One region of the Paraburkholderia sp. FW306-2-2C-D06C genome, then DNA from elsewhere that is predicted to be linked to it. Evidence: predicted binding sites of a transcription regulator. Region 1 holds the regulator's gene; the other holds the start of a gene.
What was found. The regulator LexA, encoded in region 1, represses DNA repair genes until DNA is damaged. The targets are predictions, from matches to a motif close to ACTGTATNNNNATACAGT.

Region 1 (4,174 bases):
AGCGCACCAGCACCCACGCCACGAGGAAGCCGAACACCGCGTTGATCAGCGCGCCGCCGAGCGCCGAGAAAAACGTCAGCCGGTACGACGCGAGCACGCGCGGCGAGCTCACCGCGCGCACGAACTGGCTCCAGTCGAGCGTGGCGGTTTTCAGAAAAGTTGCCGCAAGCGGAATCAGCACCACGAGGCTCAGATACGCCACCGTGATGCCGAGTGTCAGGCCAAAACCGGGCAAGGCGCTCGGTTTTCGGAAGGTCCACGTCGTCATGCTGGATACTCTTTCAGGGTTGATGCTTGCCGTGCTTTTGCGGTCGTCCGGCTAGCCAGAAAGCGCGCCCACTGGGCGCGCTTTCTGGCCAGGTGTTGCCGCCTCTCGCCGCCTGAGCGGCTTCTGGCATTGGCAGTCTTACTGCGGCTGGTAGATCGAATCGAATACGCCGCCGTCGGCAAAGTGGGTCTTCTGCGCATTCGCCCAGCCGCCGAACGAATCGTCCACCGTGTACAGCTTCAGCTTCGGAAACTTCGCGGTCAGCTCGGCCGGCACCTTGTTCGAACGCGGACGGTAGAAGTTCTTCGCGGCGATCTCCTGACCCTGCTCGCTATACAGGAAGTTCAAATACGCTTCGGCCAGCTTGCGCGTGCCGTGCTTGTCGACCACCTTGTCCACCACGGCAACCGGCGGCTCGGCCAGAATGCTCACCGACGGCACGACGATTTCAAACTTGTCCGGACCGAATTCCTTCAGCGACAGGAACGCTTCGTTTTCCCATGCAATCAGCACGTCGCCGATGCCGCGCTGCACGAAGCTGGTCGTTGCGCCGCGCGCCCCCGAATCCAGCACGCCGGCATTCTTATAGAGCTTGCCGACGAATTCCTTCGCCTTCTGGTCACTGCCGCCCGGCTGATGTTCGGCGTAGGCCCATGCGGCCAGATAGTTCCAGCGCGCGCCGCCCGAGGTCTTCGGATTCGGCGTGACGATCGACACGCCCGGCCTGGTCAGATCGTCCCAATCCTTGATGTGCTTCGGGTTGCCCTTGCGCACGAGGAACACGATCGTCGACGTGTACGGCGACGCGTTGTCCGGCAAACGCTTTTGCCAGCCCTTGTCCAGCAAACCCTTGTTAGCCAGCGCGTCGATGTCGTAGGCGAGCGCCAGCGTCACGACATCCGCCTGCAGACCGTCGAGCACCGAGCGCGCCTGAGCGCCCGAACCGCCGTGCGACTGCTTGAAGGTGATCGATTCGCCGGTCCTGGCCTTCCATTCCTTGCCGAATGCCTGATTGACGTCCTGGTACAGTTCACGCGTCGGGTCGTACGACACGTTCAGCAGCGTCGTGTCGGCGGCGTGCGCCTGCGCCATCACGCCGACAGCGGTTGCCGCGCCGAACGCGAGCGCCGCGATGAGTTTTTTGGTCTTGCCTGCCAGCCCCGTGCCCCGATGGTTCATCCAGCTTCTCCGCGTTGTGGTTGCCGTTACGGCGTCTTGTTTTTGCGTCTGCAGCGCGTCAACTCGGAGGCCAGTCTATCGAAGGGCTTTCATCATTAAAAATAATGTTTCTTCATTCTTTAATACGTAAAAGTGGTAATGGCAGCTGGATAAGGCGTTGCGACACGAAAACGGTTGTTTAAGCGTCCTTTTGCGACGCCGGAGCGACACCCCAGACGACGAACTTAAAGTAAAGCTTGAATTGCATCGAATACTGTATAAAAATACAGTCACCTGTTCATACATACAGTAGCGCCATGACCAAACTCACCGCACGACAGCAGCAGGTTTTCGATCTGATCCGACGGGCTATCGAACGTACCGGCTTTCCGCCCACCCGCGCGGAGATCGCCGCCGAACTGGGTTTCAGCTCGGCCAATTCGGCCGAAGAACATCTGCGTGCCTTGGCCCGCAAGGGTGTGATCGAACTCGCGGCAGGTGCGTCGCGCGGCATTCGTCTGCTGGCGGGTCCCGAAGATTCGCCGCACCAGTTCACGTTGCCGCACCCCAGCATCATGCAGCTGTCGCTGCCGCTGATCGGCCGCGTCGCGGCCGGCAGCCCGATCCTCGCGCAGGAACATATCTCGCAGCACTATGCGTGCGACCCGGCGCTGTTCTCGAGCAAACCGGACTACCTGCTGAAGGTTCGCGGGTTGTCGATGCGCGACGCCGGCATCTTCGACGGCGACCTGCTCGCGGTGCAAAAGAAAAGCGAAGCGAAAGACGGCCAGATCATCATCGCGCGGCTCGGCGACGACGTAACGGTCAAGCGCCTGAAGCGTCGGCCAAACGGCATCGAACTGATCGCGGAAAACCCCGATTACGAAAACATCTTCGTTCAGACCGGCAGTGCGGATTTCGCGCTGGAAGGCATCGCTGTTGGGCTGATCCGCCCCGGCGAGTTCTGAGCGCCTGCTTCTACCAACGCTTGCCCGACGCCTAACGCGCCGCTGCCCCTACGTTGAATCGCCTGGAGAGACTCATGGAACGCCTTGCCCGCCTGCTGCCTTTTCGCCAGTTCGGTCGTTTGCGCCATCTGCGCAAGCTGGTGCCCTGTTCGCTGATCGAGGCGTCCACGGCCAGCGCTTCATCGCTGTTCGACGAACCTGCATCGCGGGCGCCGAGCTTGCCGTCGTCGTTGCCGGCTTTCGCTCGAGTGTCGTTGAATTCAGGGCTGAATACGGCAGAGCCGGCGCGACGGGCACCGGTGCGCGTCTATCACGGGCCGTCGCGGCTGATCATGGTCGGCACGGTAGACGCCGTATGCCGGATGATCGACCGCTGCATCGCTGAAGAAGCCAACGTGCACGGGGCGGTGTTCGAGTAATCAGGAGCGGGGCGTGCGTGTAGTTGCTCTGCTGTTGACCTGTCATTAACCTGTCATTTACCTGTCATTGCCCTGCTGGTGCCTTGCGCGCGCCTCTCCAGATCTCTTCAGATATTGCATCGCGTGGGATCGTTTTCGTGTGGCCGCGGTCCACGTTAGACCACCCTTGATAGAGAGTTCCACTCGATGGCAGTTTCGACACGCACCAAACGCAGCGCCGCACGGCCGCTGATCGTTGTTCTGATTGTGATTGCAGTGGTGGCCGCCCTGGGATTCGGCTATGCATCGCCATATATCGCGCTGAACAATCTGAAACGCGCGGCAGACGCGCGCGATGCGGAGACCGTCAATCAGTATGTCGACTTTCCGGCGTTGCGCGAGAGCCTGAAGCAACAGGTCACCGGCTTGCTGACGCGCCGGCTCGACGCACATGGCAACGGCAATCCATTTGCCGCCATTGGCGCGATGATCGGCGTTGCGCTGATCGGACCGCTAGTAGATGCGTACGCGACGCCGGACGGCGTAGCCGCGTTGCTGAACGGCATGCCGCCGCGTGGCGAACCGGGCGAGCGGCCGCCCGCGCCGCCTGCCGCGGAAAATGCGCCTGCGTCCCCTGCCGACGGCAAAACGGCTAACAACGCGGCTAACACCGCAGCGCACAGCGCGGCTAACAACGCGGGCAACAGCGCCACACCGCCACAACCGCCGCAAACCACGGCGGGCTATCGCAGCATCAACGAATTCGTCATCAGGTATCAGCACGGCGCGGGCGACGCGCGCTACGCGGCGATCTTTCGGCGCGAAGGTTTGCTCACATGGAAGTTCGCCGCGGTCGACCTGAACGACTGATCTTCCGGTCGACGCGGTTCATGGGGCTGGCGTCAAGCCGCCGCTTGCTGCTGCTCCTGGGCGGACGAACATGCCACCAGAATGCTGCACGAGACCCGGTCGAGCAGCGGCGTATTTCCCGCGCCCATCCACCAGCGTGACAGACCCGTGCGGCAACGGTGGCCGACCACCACCAGGTCGACGTGCAGTTCGTTGGCGAGATTGGCAATCTCGTCGATGGGATGACCGAACGCGAAATGTCCTTGCGCGTTGACGCCGCGCTCGGTGAGCCAGTCCACCCCTTCCTGCAGGATGTCACGCGCTGTCTTCTCGAAGCTGCCGCAGGCCACGTCGGTGAGCAGGCCCGCGCTTTGCGCTATGCTCGAGCGCATGTCCACCACCGACAACAGATGCGTTTCCGCCTTCAGGTCCAGCGCCAGATCGGCGCCACAGCGCAGCGCTTTGCGGCCCTCGCGCGAGCCGTCGTAGCAAAGCAGGATTTTTTTGTAGCTCGCCATGGTTTTCTCCCTTAC
Region 2 (4,174 bases), on a different contig from region 1:
TCATCCATTGCTTTGATGATCGGCTTGCTGGCCGGCCATGTGCTGCATCCTGGCGACGGGTTCAATGTGTCGGTCGCGTCGCTGGACACACGGGCGATTGCAGGCTTCGTCAGCCAGTCGGAACATCTCGACGGGCTGACCGGCTTTCTGTTCGGGATCATTCCCGTGTCGTTCTTCGATGCGTTTGCCAAGGGCGACACGCTGCCCATCCTTTTCGTATCCATCATGTTCGGCATTGCGATCTCTGCGGCGGGGGAGCAGGCAAGCGGCGTGACGGCCATGATTGAAAAGCTGTCTGCAGTGTTCTTCTCTCTGGTCAAGATCATCACGAAAGCTGCGCCTGCCGGTGCATTCGGTGCGATATCGTTCACCGTCGGGAAGTACGGAATTGCATCGTTGATACCGCTCTTCAAGCTGATCCTGACGTTCTACGTGACGGCGTTCATCTTTGTTGCAGTGGTGCTTGGGACTGTCGCCAGGATAGCGGGGTTTAGCGTGTTCCGGCTTCTCGCCTATCTGAAGGATGAACTGTTCATTGTGCTTGGAACGAGCACGTCCGAAGCGGCGCTTCCTCAATTGATGCAGAAGCTGGAAAGACTGGGCTGCTCGAAAGCGGTGGTTGGTCTGGTCGTGCCTACCGGGTACTCGTTCAACCTTGACGGTGCCAACATTTATATGACGCTCGCCGTTCTGTTCCTTGCCCAGGCGACGAATATACATCTGACGACCGGCCAGGAATTGACGCTCCTGGCTGTAACCATGCTCACGTCCAAAGGATCCAGTGCGGTTGTCGGTGCTGGTTTTGTTGCGCTTGCGGCAAGTCTTGCGGTTGTGCCTACCGTCCCTGTGGCGGCAATGGTGCTCATCCTGGGTATCGATCGCTTCATGGCAGAATGCCGCTCGTTGGTGAACGTCATTGGCAATGCAGTAGCGGTTGTCGTGGTGTCGGCGTGGGAGGGGGAGCTCGATCGGTCGAAAATGCACGCGGTGCTCTACGGAGAGCGGGATCAACGCATCTCGATCGATGGATCGGTAACGCTGAATGGGTCACAATCTGTCGATAGCAAGGCGCATTAATTCCGAGTCACCGATTTTCCGGCGCGGAAACAGATTCCTTGAGATATCGCGTCGGGGCCGTGAGGGACGAGGCGTATCCATCGCCCCAATTCGAGATTTGCAAATCCGCAACGTAGCGTGCAATCGCAACAGGAGAGCAGCATGCCAACTTATACCGTGATGGCGGCCGCTGGGCGGCTTACCGATCCGCAGAAGCGGGAGATCGCGCGAGACATTACGCGCGTACACAGCGAGGCGACCGGCGCGCAGGGCTTTTTCGCGCAGGTGATTTTTCAGGCCATTCCGGCTGGCGATCACTTCCTCGGCGGAGCACCGCTCGTGTCGGATCAGCTATTTGTCCAAGGACAGATCCGTGCGGGCAGAAGCGCGGATCAGAAGAGGGGTTTGCTCGAAGCTCTCGTCACGCTTGTCGCAAACGCGACGGGCGCCGAAAAGCGCTCCGTTTGGGTGTATCTCTCTGAGTTACCGCCGTCCCACATGGTTGAGTACGGTAAGGTGTTGCCCGCACCTGGAGCCGAATCGGAATGGCTCAATTCAATGCCGGAGCCCGATCGCGAATTCCTTCTCGGTATTGGGAAATAGTTGTCTCCACGTCAGGACCATCCCTCTCGCGGGTTGCTGTAAGCCGGGCGCAAGAGGCCGAGATTCGGAAGGAGAAGAAGAAAGAAAAGTAAGAGAGGCTCTTGAATTGCCTCGCCGTCCAACGGCGGTTGCACTGTCTGTCTGTTTCCGTGTACCTGACAGACAACTCGACGAGATGAACGACTACCCTCGGGAAATCGGAAGGGTCGCTTTGGGGGCCGATGGCGACCCTTGGCCGGCGATCGGCTCAATGACCGCATTGGTCGATGAGTTACCGACTGGGTGGTTGTCCGTTGTACCCCGGAAGCTGTCATTGCAGTTGTAGCGGTCCGAACGGCAGTTGTGGGTCGATCAGGGACGACCGGACAACGTGGAGGGCCTTGATGACCTGACTACGTCGTAGACAGTGGCTCCCGCAAACGGCCCGGCAATTTTTGCGCTAGAATCACTGTATATTTATACAGTATTTAGCGAGCGCTTCCCATGAACCGCACCGCCACCGTTCCCGTGCAACTACGTTCTCCAGACGAGCGGACACGTTCTCTGGATGCTCTACTGCACGAAATTATGTATCCCGGCTCGGGGGGAATAACGCTATGGCGAGCTTCGCAGCTGGCCGCCGGCTTCGATCGGGTGGTGTCGTGCGGCCACGCCGCGCTAACCGCCGAGCTGCCGGGCGGCGGCTGGCCCGCTGGCGCGCTCACCGAACTGCTCACACCGCAGCCGGGCTGCGGTGAACTGCGTCTGCTGCAGCCCGCACTGGCGACCGTTGGATCCCGCCCCTTGCTCCTGCTGCAGCCGCCGCATCGGCTACAACCCACCGGACTGGCGTGGCTGGGCGTTCCCGCAGGACAGGCCTGCGTGCTGCGCGCACCCCGCACGGCTGATGCGCTGTGGGCCGCCGAGCAGATCCTGCGTGCCGGCACCTGCGGCGCCCTGCTCTTCTGGCAGGCCGAAGTCCGGCAGGAAGCGCTCCGGCGCCTGCATCTGGCCGCGCAGGCCTCGGACACCCTGCTGCTCCTGTTTCGCCCGCTCGCGGCCGCCCAGGCGACGTCGCCGGCGCCGCTGCGGCTTGCGCTGCGAGCCGCCAGGGGCGGCATTGAAGTGACCTTCGTCAAGCGCCGCGGACCGCAGCGCGACGAACCCGTTTTCGTTCCTCTCACGCCTTCACCGGCCCTGTTGAGCCGATATGCAACTCTGGATCGGCGTACATCTGCCGCACCTCGCCCTCGAGTCGTTTCTCCCGCGCTGGTCGACGCCACGCCATGAGGCCGGATTCGTCGTGCTGGAAAAGGACCGCGTTGTCGCACTCGACCGCGCGGCGCATCCCGCCGGGATCGTGGCCGGCATGCGCCGCGGTGGCGTGCTGACGCTCGCGCCCGACGCGGTCATCCGGGAGCGTTATCTCACCCGTGAAGCGGAGCTGGTTCGTGGCGTGGCGTTCGCCCTGCTGCAGTTCACCCCCCACGTGGTGCTGGCGGAGGAATCGGTCGTGCTGGCCGACGTCTCGGCGAGCCTGCGGCTCTTCGGCGGCATCCGGCCACTGCGCCGGCGGGCGGGCGAAACGGTGAGCGCGTTCGGCGTGACCGCGACACTTGCCGTTGCCCCTACGGGGCAGGCCGCGTGGCTCTTCGCCCGGTCATCGGCTGGCATCGCGCTCACGCTGCGCTCCGTCGACCGCGCACTGCGTCGCGTGCCGTTACCTGCCCTGCCGCCTGCGCGCCCCTACGCCGAATGGTTCGACGGACTGGGATGCGAAACGGTCGACGACGTCCGGCGACTACCCCGCGCAGGCCTCAAGAAGCGCTGCGGCACGGCGCTGCTGGATGCGCTCGATCGGGCGACGGGCGCAGCGCCCGAAGTGTACGAATGGCTGGCGTTGCCCCCCGCCTTCAGCGCGCGGCTCGAGTTGCCCGACCGGATCGAGCATGCGGAAGCCGTGCTGTTCGCGGCGCGGCGCCTGATCCTGCAGATGACCGGCTGGCTGTCGGCCCGACAGCTGGCGATCGCGCGGTTTGTACTTGAGCTCGAGCATGAACGCGGCCGCGCGGCGGTGCCGCCGACGGCAATCGAAGTTGCCCTCGCGGAACCGACGTCGCGCGAGGAGCACCTCGTGCGTCTTCTGAAAGAACGGCTGGGCCGCGTCGAACTGGCCGCGCCGGTCATCGCCGTTCGCCTCGATGCAAAGGACGTCCGCGAAGCGGACACGCCGAGCGAATCGCTGTTCCCGGAGCCCGGCGGCTCGCCTCAGGATCACGCGCGCCTCATGGAGCTGCTCGTCGCCCGGCTCGGCGCGCAGAACGTGCTCAAGGCGGCGCCGGTTGCCGACCACCGTCCGGAAGTCGCCGCACGCTGGCTTCCCATCGGCGAGACCGCCAGGGCCACGCTGCCGCCGCCGAATCTTCCGCGACCCGCCTGGCTGCTCGACAAGCCGGTACAGCTCATCATGCGCGGCCACCGCCCGTTCTACGGCACGCCGCTGCGCATGGTCTCGCCGGGCGAACGGATCGAGGTC

Region 2: the regulator LexA is predicted to act here: its motif matches at 2,107-2,124, upstream of imuA (translesion DNA synthesis-associated protein ImuA).

The regions. Positions count from the first base shown of each region.
Region 1 is NZ_JBYSWU010000016.1:121,120-125,293, forward strand. Features, by position in the region: gene cysT (sulfate ABC transporter permease subunit CysT) at 1-268, opposite strand, end outside; gene AC3WLT_RS14950 (sulfate ABC transporter substrate-binding protein) at 407-1,447, opposite strand; gene lexA (transcriptional repressor LexA) at 1,744-2,394, shown strand; gene AC3WLT_RS14960 (hypothetical protein) at 2,469-2,813, shown strand; gene AC3WLT_RS14965 (DUF2939 domain-containing protein) at 3,000-3,662, shown strand; gene AC3WLT_RS14970 (universal stress protein) at 3,695-4,159, opposite strand.
Region 2 is NZ_JBYSWU010000061.1:27,562-31,735, forward strand. Features, by position in the region: gene AC3WLT_RS31845 (dicarboxylate/amino acid:cation symporter) at 1-1,077, shown strand, start outside; gene AC3WLT_RS31850 (tautomerase family protein) at 1,219-1,659, shown strand; gene imuA (translesion DNA synthesis-associated protein ImuA) at 2,227-2,928, shown strand; gene AC3WLT_RS31860 (Y-family DNA polymerase) at 2,849-4,174, shown strand, end outside.